DNA from 2 places in the Arthrobacter sp. Y3223166 genome. Region 2 is predicted to be linked to the other one. Evidence: predicted binding sites of a transcription regulator. Region 2 holds the regulator's gene; the other holds the start of a gene.

Region 1 (6,848 bases), on a different contig from region 2:
GGTTCTTGCCCAGCAGTTCGATGACTTCCGGGCGGCTGATGCCCACCTTGCCCGTGATCAGCGGCATGGAGGTCATCACCTCGTGCACCTTGGTGGTGGGATAGTCGGCGCGGGGCACGAAACGGGTGTCGCGGTTGGTGCAGATGCCCACCAGCTTGCCCTCGGAGTCCACCACGGGCAGTCCGGACACGCGGTAGTTGTAGCAAAGTTCGTCCAGTTCGGCCAGCGTGGCGTCCGGGGCGATGGTCACCGGGTTGGTGATCATGCCGGACTCGCTGCGCTTGACCCGGTCCACGTGCTCGGCCTGGTCCTGGATGGACAGGTTGCGGTGGATGACGCCCAGGCCGCCCTGGCGCGCCATGGCGATGGCCATCCGCGATTCCGTCACGGTATCCATGGCGGCGGAGAGGAGCGGGGTCTGGACCGTGATCCGGCGGGTCAGGCGGGAGCTGGTATCGGCCTCGGACGGAATCACATCCGTCGGGCCGGGCAGCAGGAGCACGTCGTCGTAGGTCAGACCCTCGAAAGCGAACGGATTGAATTCTTCGGACACTGCAGGGCCTTTCGAGCGATACCGGTGGCGGCCGCCGGTCACCGACAGCGGGGATCGGGTTCCGGGGTTGGTTACATCCTAAAACGATTCCGCCCTGCCCACTATTTCCCGCGGCAACCGATGTGGCGGAGCTAACGTGCGCGCCCGGCGCCGGGGCTTCCACCACCCCGGACCCCACGACGACGGAGGGGACCCTGCACTGGCAGGATCCCCTCCGGACGGGCGAAGCCCGACCAACAGCCGGCGGCGTGCGCTAGTGCTGGTGGTTGTGCCCGTCCTCTTCGGCCGGCTTCTCGACGACCAGGGTTTCGGTGGTCAGCACCAGTGCCGCGATCGAGGCCGCGTTGCGCAGCGCCGAGCGGGTCACCTTCACCGGGTCGATGATGCCCGCGGCGACGAGGTCCTCGTATTCGCCGGTGGCGGCGTTGAAGCCGTTATTGAGCTCCATGTCGCCCACCTTGGAGACGACGACCATGCCCTCGTGGCCGGCGTTTTCGGCGATCCAGCGCAGCGGCTGGGCCAGCGCGCGGCGGACCAGGCCGACGGCGGTGGCTGCGTCGCCCTCGAGCGCCAGCACGTTCGGGTCGGTGTCCAGAGCCTGGGCGGCGTGCACCAGGGCGGTGCCGCCACCGGCCACGATGCCTTCTTCCAGGGCAGCGCGGGTGGAGGACACGGCGTCCTCGATCCGGTGCTTCTTCTCCTTCATTTCGACCTCGGTGGCAGCGCCGACCTTGATCACGCCGATGCCGCCGGACAGCTTGGCCAGCCGCTCCTGGAGCTTCTCGCGGTCCCAATCGGAATCGGTGCGCAGCACCTCCGCCTGCAGCTGGGACACGCGGTCGGCCACGTCGGCCTCGGAGCCGGCGCCGTCAACAATGGTGGTGTTGTCCTTGGTGACGGTGATGCGGCGTGCCGTGCCCAGCACCTCGAGGCCCACCTGGTCCAGCTTCAGGCCGAGGTCCGCGGACACGACCTGGGCGCCGGTGAGCACCGCGATGTCCTGCAGCATGGCCTTGCGGCGGTCGCCAAAGCCCGGCGCCTTCACGGCGGCAACGTTGAGGGTGCCGCGGATCTTGTTGACCACCAGGGTGGACAGGGCCTCGCCGTCGATGTCTTCGGCGATGATGAACAGCGGCTTGTTGGCCTGCAGCACCTTCTCCAGCAGCGGCAGGAACTCCTGCACCGTGGAGATCTTGCCCTGGGAGATCAGGATCAGCGCGTCCTCGAGGACTGCCTCCTGGCGCTCCTGGTCGGTGACGAAGTACTGCGACAGCAGGCCCTTGTCGAACTGCATGCCCTCGGTGAGCACCAGCTCGGTCTCCATGCTGGAGCCCTCTTCGATGGTGATGACGCCGTCCTTGCCCACCTTGTCGAAGGCTTCGGCCAGCAGTTTGCCGACCTCGGGGCTCTGGGCGGAGATGGTGGCGACCTCGGCGACCCTGCCTTCGACCTCGCGGGCATTCTCCAGCAGGCGGGCGGCAACGGCTTCGACCGCTACCTCGATGCCGTGCTTGAGTGCCCCGGGGGCGGCGCCGGCGGCCACGTTGCGGAGGCCTTCCTTCACCAGCGCCTGGGCCAGGACGGTAGCGGTGGTGGTGCCGTCACCGGCAACATCGTTGGTCTTGGTGGCGACTTCCTTGGCCAACTGCGCGCCGAGGTTCTCGTACGGATCGTCGAGTTCCACCTCACGGGCGATGGTCACGCCGTCGTTGGTGATGGTGGGGGCGCCCCACTTCTTGTCCAGGACCACGTTGCGGCCACGCGGGCCGAGGGTGACCCGGACGGTATTGGCGAGCTTGTCGACGCCGGCTTCCAGCGCCTTGCGGGCGGCGTCGTTGAACTCCAACTGCTTTGCCATGAATTTGTTCCTTTCACGCAAAATGCCCCGGCTGCGCTGCTATAGGAGGCAGCCGGGGCATTTCGGTTGTCCGTGATTCCGGCTGCGGGCGTCGACTGCGCGCGCCCGAGCCGCCGGACTCAGCTGATGGGCCTTACTTGGTGACGATGGCCAGCACGTCGCGGGCGGAGAGCACCAGGTACTCTTCCCCGCCGACCTTGACCTCGGTTCCGCCGTACTTCGAGTAGATGACGACGTCACCCTCGGCTACGTCAACGGGAACCCGGTTGCCATTGTCATCGACGCGGCCGGGGCCGATCGCGACAACTTTGCCTTCCTGCGGCTTTTCCTTGGCGGTGTCCGGAATGACCAGGCCGGAGGCCGTGGTCTGCTCTGCTTCGAGCGGCTGGACAACGATACGATCCTCAAGAGGCTTAATGGAGACCGACACTCGGCTCTCTCCTTTTCATGCGCTACGAATAGGTTGGCCAAGGAGATGTCTGCCGTCGTCGCGGTGCCGGCAGGCGGTTCCTTGTATTAGCACCCACACGGGGTGAGTGCTAACTGCGACTCTATGAGAAGGATTAGCACTCGGTCAAGGCGAGTGCCAGCGGCGGGCCCTCCGGCTTCCGCGGCCGCCGCCCATGTGACGAAGATCGGCCCCGCCGTCCACCGGCCAAGTTGCGTAAGGCTAACCTAACCCGGTAGCTTTCAAGCTGCGCGCAAATAGCAAACGTTTATGTTGCCTAATGCCGGTCCCCGCCCGGGACGGCGTTGACGAACAATGGAGAGTCAGTGAAAAAGCCCCTGAAGTCCGGCCTGGTGGCCATGACCGCAGCCGTTTCCATGCTCGCCCTGAGCGCCTGCGGCCAGCAGACCGACGCCGCGGCAGGCACCGGTGCCGAGACGATCAGCGTTGAGCACGCCTCCGGCACCACCGACGTGCCGGTGAACCCGGAGACGGTCTACACCTTCGATCTCGGGGTGCTGGACAGCCTCACCGCCCTGGGCGTCGAGGTCGACGGCGTCCCGGAGGCGGCCGTGTTCCCCGAATCGCTGGCGCAGTACGCCGGCGACGAATACACCAAGATCGGCTCCATGAAGGAACCCGAATTCGAGGCCATCAGCGAAGGCGCACCCGACCTGATCATCATCTCGGGCCGCACCGCCGAGGCCTACGGGGAGCTGAGCAAAATCGCCCCGACCATCGACCTGAGCGTGGACACCGCCGCTCCGATCGAGAGCTTCAAGGAAGTCTCCGCGACCCTCGGCGAGATCTTCGGCAAGGAAGCCGAAGTCGAAGAAAAGCTGGCGGCCATCGACACCCGGATCGAGGACACCAAGGCCGCAGCTGCCGACGCCGGCACCGGTTTGGTGCTGATGACGAGCGGCGGCGAGATGACGGCCTACGGCTCGGGGTCCCGCTTCGGCATCGTTCACGATGTCCTGGGCGTGCAGACCGCCGCGGACGTGAAGTCCGAGGGCCCGCACGGCGAGGCCATTTCGCACGAATTCGTCGCCGAGGCCAACCCGGACCACCTGTTCGTGATCGACCGCGACTCCGCCGTCGGCGAATCCGGGGAAGCCGCTGCGGCCGTCCTGGACAACGACCTGGTCAACGGCACCAGCGCCGCCAAGAACGACAGCATCACCTATCTGGACTCGGCCTCCTGGTACCTGGTGGGCTACGGCCTGAATAATACGGACGCCATGATCAGCGCCGTCCAGGCAGCCGTCACGAAGTAGCACCCCGTACGGCCGCCGGCGTCCCGCCGGCGGCCTGCGCGGTGGCCCGACCCATGGCTTCCTCCACGATTTCCAGTCCGGCCCCGGCCGCAGCAGCCGCGGCGGGACGCTCCCGCGCCCGCGGATCCGGGTCCCAGCTCGCCTGGGCGGCCACCGCCGTCGTCGTCCTGGCCATTGCCAGCATGTTTGTGGGCGTCAGCGACGTGTCGCTGCCTGCCCTGCTGGCCGGCGACCAGAAGGCCTGGGACATTTTCTGGATCAGCCGGCTGCCGCGCACCCTGTCGGTCATCCTGGCCGGCGCGGCGCTGGGGATTGCCGGGCTGATCATGCAGCTGATGGCACGGAACAAATTCGTGGAGCCGTCCACCGTGGGCACCGTGGAGTCTGCCTCGCTGGGCATCCTGGTGGTCACGGTGGCGATCCCCGGTGCCACCCTGTTGGCCAAGATGTCCGTGGCGACCGTGTTTGCGGCCGCCGGGACCGGCCTGTTCCTGCTGGTGCTGCGCCGGATCCCGCTGCGCAACACGCTCATCGTGCCGCTGGTGGGCATCATGCTGGGCGGCGTCATCGCCGCGGTGACCACGTTCTTCGCCTACCGCTTCGACCTGCTGCAGACGCTGAACAGCTGGATGATCGGCGACTTCTCCGGCGTGCTCCGCGGCCGCTACGAGCTCCTCTGGATTGTCGCGCTGCTCGCGGTGATCGGCTACCTGTGCGCGGACCGCTTCACGATGGCCGGCATGGGGCAGGAATTCTCCACCAATCTGGGCCTGCACTACGGCCGGATCCTGACGCTCGGGCTGGTCATCGTCTCGCTGATCAGCGCCGTGGTGGTGGTCAACATCGGCGCCATTCCGTTCCTGGGGCTGGTGGTGCCCAACCTGGTGTCGCTGGCGTTCGGCGACAGCGCCCGCCGCGCGGTTCCCTGGGTCGCGGTCTTCGGTGCGGGCTTTGTGCTGCTGTGCGACATCATCGGCCGCACCATCCGCTACCCCTACGAAATCCCGGTGGGCGTGATCGTCTCCGCCGTCGGCAGCGCCGTCTTCCTCTACCTGCTGCTGAGGACCCGCAAGAATGGCTGATTCGGTACTTCCCGCCGCGCTGACGCAGCGCAAGCGCCGCACCCTCACCACGGTCCGGCCGCGGACCTGGATTATTTTGTTGGGCCTGCTGACGGCCGCCCTCGTGGCGGTGTTCATGACCATCGACCTGCGCGGCAACCTCGGCTACATCCTGCCCCGGCGTGCCATCAAGGTCGGTTCGATGCTGCTGGTGGCGTACGCCGTGGGCGTGTCCACGGTGTTGTTCCAGACGGTGACCGCCAACCGGATCCTGACCCCGTCGATCATGGGCTTCGATGCCCTTTACATGCTGATCCAGACCGGGCTGACCTTCGCGATCGGCGGGCAGGCGCTGCTGAGCCTGGGCGCGCCGGTGCGCTTCGTGATCGAAGTGATGCTGATGGTGGGCTTCTCCTTCCTGATCTACCGCTGGCTGTTCACCGGCGGCGGCAAGAGCCTGCACCTGATGCTGCTGGTGGGCATCGTGTTCGGGACCATGTTCCGCGGCATCTCCTCGCTGCTGCAGCGGCTGATCGACCCGAGCGAATTCATCATCCTGCAGGACCTGTTTTTCGCCAGCTTTAACAACGTGGACGGCGTGCTGCTGGCCGTGTCCGCGGTGGCCGTGGCCGCGGCCACCGTCCCGGTCTGGCGGATGCGCCGGCAGCTGGACGTGCTGGCGCTGGGCCGGGACACGGCGCTGAACCTGGGCGTGGACCACCGGCGGGCCGTGACCACCGTCCTGATGCTGTGCGCCATCCTGGTGGCCGTTTCCACCGCACTGGTGGGCCCGATCACGTTCTTTGGCCTGCTGGTGGCCAGCCTGGCCTACCTGCTGTGCTCGCACTTCCGGCACGTGTACGTGCTGCCCATCGCCGTGCTGCTGGGCGCCATCGCCCTGGTCGGCGGCCAGCTGGTCCTCGAGCAGGTGTTCGGTTTCGATACCGCGCTGAGCATCGTCATTGAATTCGCCGGCGGCATCCTGTTCATCGCCCTGCTGCTGAAAGGCTCCATCAAATGATCCACGTCTCCGGAGTCTCCAAGACCTACGGCACGCAGACCGTGGTGGACGACGTCAGCTGCTACATCAAGGACGGCGGCATCACCTCGATCATCGGGCCGAACGGCGCCGGCAAGTCCACGCTGCTGTCCATGGTCTCCCGGCTGCTGCCCATGGACGCCGGGGCGGTGACCATCGACGGGCTCGACGTCGGCAAGACCGCGGGCAAGGAACTGGCCCGCAAGATGGCCATCCTGCGCCAGGACAACCAGCTGACCGTCCGCCTGACCGTACGGGACCTGGTGGGCTTCGGCCGTTTCCCGCACAACAACGGCCGGCCGGGCCCGGCCGACCTCGTCCAGATCGAGCAGGCGCTGGCGTACCTGGACCTGACGTCGATGGCGGACAAGTTCGTGGACGAACTCTCCGGCGGCCAGCGGCAGCGGGCGTTCATCGCCATGGTGCTGGCCCAGGACACCGATTACCTGCTGCTGGACGAACCGCTGAACAACCTGGACATGAAGCACTCGGTGGAGATGATGCGGCTGCTGCGCCGGCTGACCGATGAGCTGGGCAAGACCGTGGTGCTGGTCATCCACGACATCAACTTCGCGTCCTGCTACTCGGACTCGATCATCGCCATGCGCTCCG
Region 2 (6,848 bases):
GGCGGCCGCGCGGACCGCCAGCTGCCATTTCGCCGCGCCCTTGGCCGCCTTGTCCGCCTTCCAGCGCACGATGCTGCGTTCGGCCTGCCACGGCACCACGGCATCGACGCCCAGTTCGGTGGCCGCCTCGATGGCAAGTTCGTCGCGGTTTCCCTTGGCCAGCGCCTGCACCAGCACCAACTCCGGGTCGGGCCGCGGCTCCTGCAGGATCCGGAGCGCGCGGACGGTGAGCTGGCCTGAGGTGCCGGCAACGGCCTCCCCTACCAGCCGCCGGCCCCGCCCGTCGGCCAGATCGACGGCTTCACCCGGTTCGATCCGCTTGACCGTGACGGCGTGCCGCGCCTCGTCCCCGGCCAGGGTGAAGCTGTCGCCCGGAGCAACGTCGTCGAGCTCGCCCGGAGCTGTGAAAAACAGGTGGCTGGTCACGCCTAGAGGTTACCGAGCCGGTCCCGCAGGCGGGCAAAGACGCCCGTGCCGGAGGACGCCAGCTTGCCCTCGGTGTATTCCTCGCCGCGGGCACTGGCGAGCCGGCGCAGCAGGTCCTCCTGCTCCGCATCCAGCTTGCTGGGAGTCTCCACATGCACGTGCACCTGCAGGTCGCCGCGACCGTAGCCGCGCAGGTGGGTCACGCCCAGGCCGCGCAGGGTGAGGGTCTCGCCCGCCTGCGTGCCGGGCTTGATGCTGACTTCCTGTTCGCCGTCGAAGGTGTCCAGTGTAAGGTCGGTGCCCAGCGCGGCGGCGGTCATCGGCACCGAGAGCGTGACGTGCAGGTCGTCGCCCTCGCGGATGAAGTTCTTGTCCGGGTTCACGCGGATTTCCACATACAGGTCGCCCTGCGGGCCGCCGGCGGGGCCCGCTTCGCCCTGGCCGGCCAGCTGGATCCGCGTTCCGGTCCCGACGCCCGCCGGGAGCTTGATGGTCAGCGAACGCCGGCTGCGGACGCGGCCCTCACCGTTGCACTCGTTGCAGGGGTCGGGAATGACCGTGCCGAAGCCCTGGCAGCTGCCGCACGCGGCAGTGGTCATGACCTGGCCCAGGATGGACCGCACCGCACGCTGGACCTGGCCGGAACCGCCGCAGATGTCGCAGGTGCGCGGGCTGGTGCCGGGGCGGCAGCAACTGCCGTCGCAGGTGGGGCAGACAACGGCGGTGTCCACTTCGATTTTCTTGTTGACGCCGAAGACCGCGTCCTTGAGGTCGATCCGCACGTTGATCAGGGCGTCCTGGCCGCGGCGGGTCCGGGAGGCCGGACCGGCGCCGCCCGCTCCGGCGCCGCCGAAGAAGCTTTCGAAGATGTCCTGGAAGGCGAACCCGGACCCGGAGAAGCCGCCGCCGAAGCCGGTGTCGTTGCCGTTCTCGTTGCCGGTGGTGTCGTAGATGCGCCGCTTCTGCGGGTCGGACAGCACCTCGTACGCGTGGCTGACCTGCTTGAACTGTTCGGCTGCCTCCGGGCCGGGGTTCACGTCCGGATGCAGCTTGCGGGCCAGCTTGCGGTAGGCCTTCTTGATTTCCTCGGTGGAGGCGTCCTGGCTGACACCGAGGGCGTCGTAGTGGTTACTCACCTTGTAGTACTTCACTTCCTGGGGATCGGTTCACCGGCGCCGACGGCCGGTGCGGACACTGCGCGGCGTGTGGCTAGCCGGCGAGGATCCGTGACAAATAACGTGCGACGGCGCGGACCGCGGCCATGGTGGTGGGATAGTCCATCCGGGTGGGGCCGAGGATGCCGACCTTGGCCGTCGCGCCCGGGCCGTATCCGGTGGCCACCACGGAGGTTTCGGCCAGCGAACCGTAGGGGTTTTCGCTGCCGATGCTCACCGACATGCCACGCGCGTCCTGATGCAGTTCGGAGAGCAACTGCAGCAGCACCACTTGTTCTTCAAGAGCCTCGAGGATGGGACCGATGCTCAGCTGGAAGTCGACCGTGGAACGGGCCAGGTTGGCCGTGCCGGCCATCAGGATCCGCTCCTCGTTCGTGGCCGCGGCAAGCTGCGAAAGCTGCGACGCCAGGGCCTCGGCCGTGCCCGCCGGCCCCGCCTGCGGCGGCACCGGGGAGGTCTTCAGCAGCCCCGGCACTGCCGCCAGCGGCTTCCCGGACAGCACCGACAGGAATGCCGTGCGCAGCGTGGCCAGGGCATCCTCGGTGACGTCCGCCGGAAGCGCCGCGACATGCTGCTCCACCTTGCCGTTGTCCGCGATCAGCACGACCAGGGCCCTTTTGGGAGCCAGCAGGATGAACTCGATGTGCCGCACCTTGGCAGCACCCAGCTGGGGATACTGGATGACGGCCACCTGGTTGGTCAACTGGGACAGCAGCCGCACGGTGCGTTCCATGACATCGTCAAGGTCGTCGGCGCCTTCCAGCAGTTTCTGGATGGCGCGGCGCTCGGGGGCAGAGAGCGGCTTGACGTCCGAAATCCGGTCCACGAACAGGCGGTAGCCCTTGTCCGTGGGAATCCGGCCGGCACTGGTGTGCGGGGCGACGATCAGCCCCTCTTCCTCCAGCGCCGCCATGTCGTTGCGGATCGTGGCTGACGATACGCCCAGGCTGTGCCGGTCGACCAGTGCCTTGGAGCCCACCGGCTCACGCGAGTGCACATAGTCTTCGACAATGGCGCGGAGCACTTCCAGCCTCCGGACCTCGCTCACTGCACTCCTCCTGTCTCCAACTCGTCTGCGGACAGACCGTTAGCACTCAACACGTCCAAGTGCTAAGTCTAATACGTCGCCGCCGTTGTTAGCATTGTCGGGCGGCCGTGCCGTGAGGACGACAACCAGCAGAGGACTTAAATTTTATGAGCAGCTACGGCTGGGGCCCCCAGGATCTCACCGCCCCCAAGGCCCGGGCACTGCGCGAAATCGGCGCCGAACCGGGATTGGTGCTCGAGGACGCACAGAGCGGGTGGGTCGGCGCCGTCGACCGGGTGGAGAAGTCCGGCGGTGTGCATCTGGTGTCGCTGGAAGACCGCCGGGGCAAGGTCCGCTCGTTTCCGCTGGGTTTCGGCTTCCTCTTCGAGGGCGAGCCGGTGAAGGTGGTGCCGGCGGCGCCCGCGGCGAAGGCTCCCGTCCGGCAACGGACGGCCTCCGGTTCGGTCAAGGTCGAGGGGCAGCGGGCCAGGGTAGCGCGGGCCAGCCGGATCTGGGTCGAAGGCAAGCATGACGCCGAACTCGTGGAGAAGGTCTGGGGAGACGACCTCCGGGTAGAGGGGATCGTGGTCGAACCCCTGCACGGCGTGGACGATTTGGCAGCGGCCGTGGCGGACTTCTCCCCCGGCCCGCAGCGCAGGCTCGGCATCCTGGTGGACCACCTGGTCCCCAACTCCAAGGAGTGGCGGATAGCCGAGGCCGCCATGGCCGTGCCCGCGGCGGCGGGCAACGTACTGATTGTGGGCCACCCCTATGTCGACGTGTGGCAGGCCATTAAACCGGCGGTCATCGGCCGGTCCGCGTGGCCGGTGGTTCCGCGCGGCACCGATTGGAAGACCGGCATCCTCGCCGGCCTCGGCTGGCCGCACCGGACCCAGATAGACATCGCCGACGGCTGGAAGAGGCTGCTGGGCAGTGTTAACACCTATGCCGACCTGGAGCCCAGTCTCTTGGGCCGGGTGGAAGAAGTCATCGATTTCCTGACGGTTTGAGCCGGTTCCGTCGGGCGCCCCCGCCCGCGGAATGCACCGGGAGACGGGCTGGAACAGCTAGGCTAGGAACAGAAGTGAGCCGTCAGAAGATTTTCCGAAGGTAGGTCCAGTGTCCGAGAACTCTGCTCGTCAGCAGCAGCCGGAGCGCAAGTCCGCTCCGCGCCAGCAGTACCAGAGCGCGTCGGCGTCCGCTTTGCCCCTGACCCCTTCGGAGGACCGGCAATGGGCCACCATGGCGCACTTCGGCGGCATCCTGGGTTGCTTCCCGTCGCTGGCGATCTACCTGATCTTCAAGGACCGGGGTCCCTTTACCGCCCAGGAGTCCAAAGAGGCCCTGAACTTCACGGTTCCGCCCACGGCGGTGGCCATCATTGCGAACCTGCTGATCCTCATCCCGGCGGTCAGCGGACTCTTTGCCGTCATCGCGGCCGCCATCTGGGTCTTCCTCACGGTTTATTCCGTCATCGCCGGCGTCAAGTGCAACCGCGGCGTTCCCTACCGGTACGCCTACAACCTGCGCCTGTTTCGGTAGATCTGACATCCGGCCCCCACAGCCGCTCCGTTAGCGCTGCCGTTCCGTCAGCGCTGCGGCCTCCTACAGTGCCGCCCTCCTACCCTGCCTGCCGCGAGAACCGCTGGCGGGCGGTGTTCATCCCCGCCGCGATCGGCACGTGGGCGGTCGCCGCGGCCAGGCCGAAGCGCGGCATGTCGCTGTAGACACTCTCCCGGCCCCCCGGCACCGTCTCGTACGTTTCGTGCCACACACCGACGTCCCCGCTGCCGGCCGATTCGCGCATGAACCGCCGCCAGGGTTCCAGGTGCGGCGCCGAGCGGTCGGACGCGAACCGCTGCAGGTGTTCCGGGCTCTTCCAGTAGCTGAGCATGATCGTGGTGCGCCCGAACCATTGGTGGAAGCCCAGCAGGCCGGCCTCCGGCGATGCCGCCAGGTGCGCCAGCATCGCCGGCATCGCCGACGCGGTGCGCGCCACCTTGCCGATCTTCCACCAGCGGTTCGCCCGCATCCCGATGAGGAAAACCGTGACGCGCTCGACTCCCGGATCGGCTGTGAACCGTCCTGTGTGTACGTGTTCAGACATGAGCCGATTCCTTTCGTAACAGTGTTACAGAACATTGTTATGGAATACTGGGCTCATGGCAAGACCCATAGTCCACGATGATTCGCTGCGCCGCACACTCCTCGACACTGCCGCGGCCCTGATCGCCCGCGACGGCGCCCCCGGCGTGTCCCTCCGGGCGATCGCGGCGGCGGCCGGGACGTCGACGACGGCGGTGTACTCGCTCTTCGGCGGGAAGGCGGAGTTGCTCACCGCCATCCTCGACGACGGTTTCGCCTCCTTCGCGGCCTCCCAGCAGCGCGCCGCTCCCGACGGACTGGAAGCGCTGGGCAAGGCTTACCGGGCGTGGGCCCTGGAGCATCCGGTCCTGTACGGCCTCATGTTCGGCGGTTCATTGGCCAGCCAGGTGCCGTGCCAGCCGACGCCCGGCGCCGCGGAACCGGCGATCGCGCCGCTGTTTGCCGCCGTCGCCGCCGCCCTGCCCGGGGCATCGGACGACGAAGTCGCGTCCATGGTGGGCGTGGTGTGGGGCCAGGTCCACGGGCTCGTCTCGCTGGAGCTGGCGGGCGCGCCGGCTGCCGGGTGGAGCTGGGACTCCGCCTACGAGGCGGCCCTGCACCGGATCGGCCGGTCGCTGGAGGCCGGCGCGGTCAGTCCTCGAGCAACCGCCGCACCACGGCGTCGGCCAGCAGCCGGCCCTTGAGGGTGAGCCGGATCGTCCCGGCGAAGGCCGCGGCCGGGTCGACCAGGGCGTCGGCGATCAGCCCGGCCACGGCCTTCCGGCCGTTCGGGCCCAGGTCCCGGGTCTGCAGCCCGTCGATGATGCGGGTCTGCAGCATCACGTGTTCCAGCTGGCGGGTGCCGGTGTCCAGCGTTTCGCGGCCGGCTGCCGGAGATACCCCCGTGGCCAGCCGCTGGGCGTAGGCCGCGGGGTGCTTCACGTTCCACCACCGGACGCCGCCCACGTGCGAGTGTGCGCCCGGGCCGGCTCCCCACCAGTCGTCCCCGCGCCAGTAAGCCAGGTTGTGCCGGCAGCGGTCCTCGGGAGTGCGGGCCCAATTGCTGACCTCGTACCAGCCGAACCCGGCCGCGCCGAGCCGCGCGTCTGCGATCTCATACTTGGCGGCGTGGTCGTCGTCGTCGATTCCGGGCACCTCGCCGCGCCGGATCTGCGCCGCGAGCTTGGTCCCGTCCTCGACGATCAGGGCATAGGCGGAGATATGGTCCGGCGCGCAGGCGATCGCGGAGTCGAGGCTGGCTTCCCAGTCCGCGATGGACTCCCCCGGCGTGCCGTAGATCAGGTCCAGGCTGACGTTCAGCCCGGCGTCGCGGGCCCACTGCACCGCCTGCGGCACCCGTTCCGGGTTATGGGTACGGTCGAGGACCTTCAGCACATGCGGCACGGCCGACTGCATGCCGAAGGACACGCGGGTGAAACCGGCGTCGGCCAGGATCTTCAGTGATTCCGGCGTGACCGAGTCCGGGTTGGCTTCCGTGGTGACCTCGGCGCCCGGCTCCAAACCCCACAGGTCCGCGGCCTGGCGAAGCATCGACGCCAGGTCCGCCGCCGGCAGCAGGGTCGGTGTGCCGCCGCCAAAAAACACGGTGGCCAGCGGACGGTCGGGCAGGCCGGAGTCACGCAGCACCCGCGCCGCCAGCTCCAGCTCCGTGTTCAGGGTGCCCGAGTACTCATCCTGCGACGCGCCGGAACCCAGTTCCTTGGCGGTATAGGTGTTGAAATCGCAGTAGCCGCAGCGCACCCGGCAGAACGGGATGTGCACATACAGGCAGAACGCGCGGTCCTCCGCGCCTGCCGCTGCCTGAGCGGGCAGCAGGCCGTCGGCCGGCGCTGGGTCCCCCACGGGAAGGACGCTAGGCACTGAGGCGCGCCTCCGCCGTCGTCGTTGTGGTCACAAGCACTGCAGAGCTACTTCTTTGCCTTGTCCTTGGAGTCATCCGATGACAGTGCGGCGATGAAGGCCTCCTGCGGGACCTCCACGCGGCCGACCATCTTCATCCGCTTCTTGCCTTCCTTCTGCTTCTCCAGCAGCTTCCGCTTACGGGAGATGTCGCCGCCGTAGCACTTGGCCAGCACGTCCTTGCGGATGGCGCGGATGTTTTCGCGCGCGATGAT

Evidence for each region. Region 2 encodes HrcA, which represses chaperone genes, less so after heat shock. Its sites were predicted from a motif close to TTNGCACTCGNNNNNNNCGAGTGCNAA; they were not measured.
Region 1: groES (co-chaperone GroES) is a predicted target of HrcA. The motif match lies at 2,975-3,001, and genes of this name have one in related genera.

What each region holds. Positions count from the first base shown of each region.
Region 1 covers NZ_JBNHGE010000014.1:23,766-30,613, forward strand. Annotated here, with positions in the region: gene guaB (IMP dehydrogenase) at 1-553, opposite strand, end outside; gene groL (chaperonin GroEL) at 807-2,411, opposite strand; gene groES (co-chaperone GroES) at 2,545-2,841, opposite strand; gene AC5RUH_RS08625 (siderophore ABC transporter substrate-binding protein) at 3,186-4,136, shown strand; gene AC5RUH_RS08630 (ABC transporter permease) at 4,190-5,218, shown strand; gene AC5RUH_RS08635 (iron chelate uptake ABC transporter family permease subunit) at 5,211-6,218, shown strand; gene AC5RUH_RS08640 (iron ABC transporter ATP-binding protein) at 6,215-6,848, shown strand, end outside.
Region 2 covers NZ_JBNHGE010000003.1:22,729-29,576, reverse strand. Annotated here, with positions in the region: gene AC5RUH_RS02765 (16S rRNA (uracil(1498)-N(3))-methyltransferase) at 1-426, opposite strand, end outside; gene dnaJ (molecular chaperone DnaJ) at 429-1,562, opposite strand; gene hrcA (heat-inducible transcriptional repressor HrcA) at 1,636-2,649, opposite strand; gene AC5RUH_RS02750 (DUF3097 family protein) at 2,796-3,638, shown strand; gene AC5RUH_RS02745 (DUF4870 domain-containing protein) at 3,748-4,170, shown strand; gene AC5RUH_RS02740 (DUF4188 domain-containing protein) at 4,250-4,735, opposite strand; gene AC5RUH_RS02735 (TetR/AcrR family transcriptional regulator) at 4,791-5,417, shown strand; gene hemW (radical SAM family heme chaperone HemW) at 5,365-6,594, opposite strand; gene lepA (translation elongation factor 4) at 6,642-6,848, opposite strand, start outside.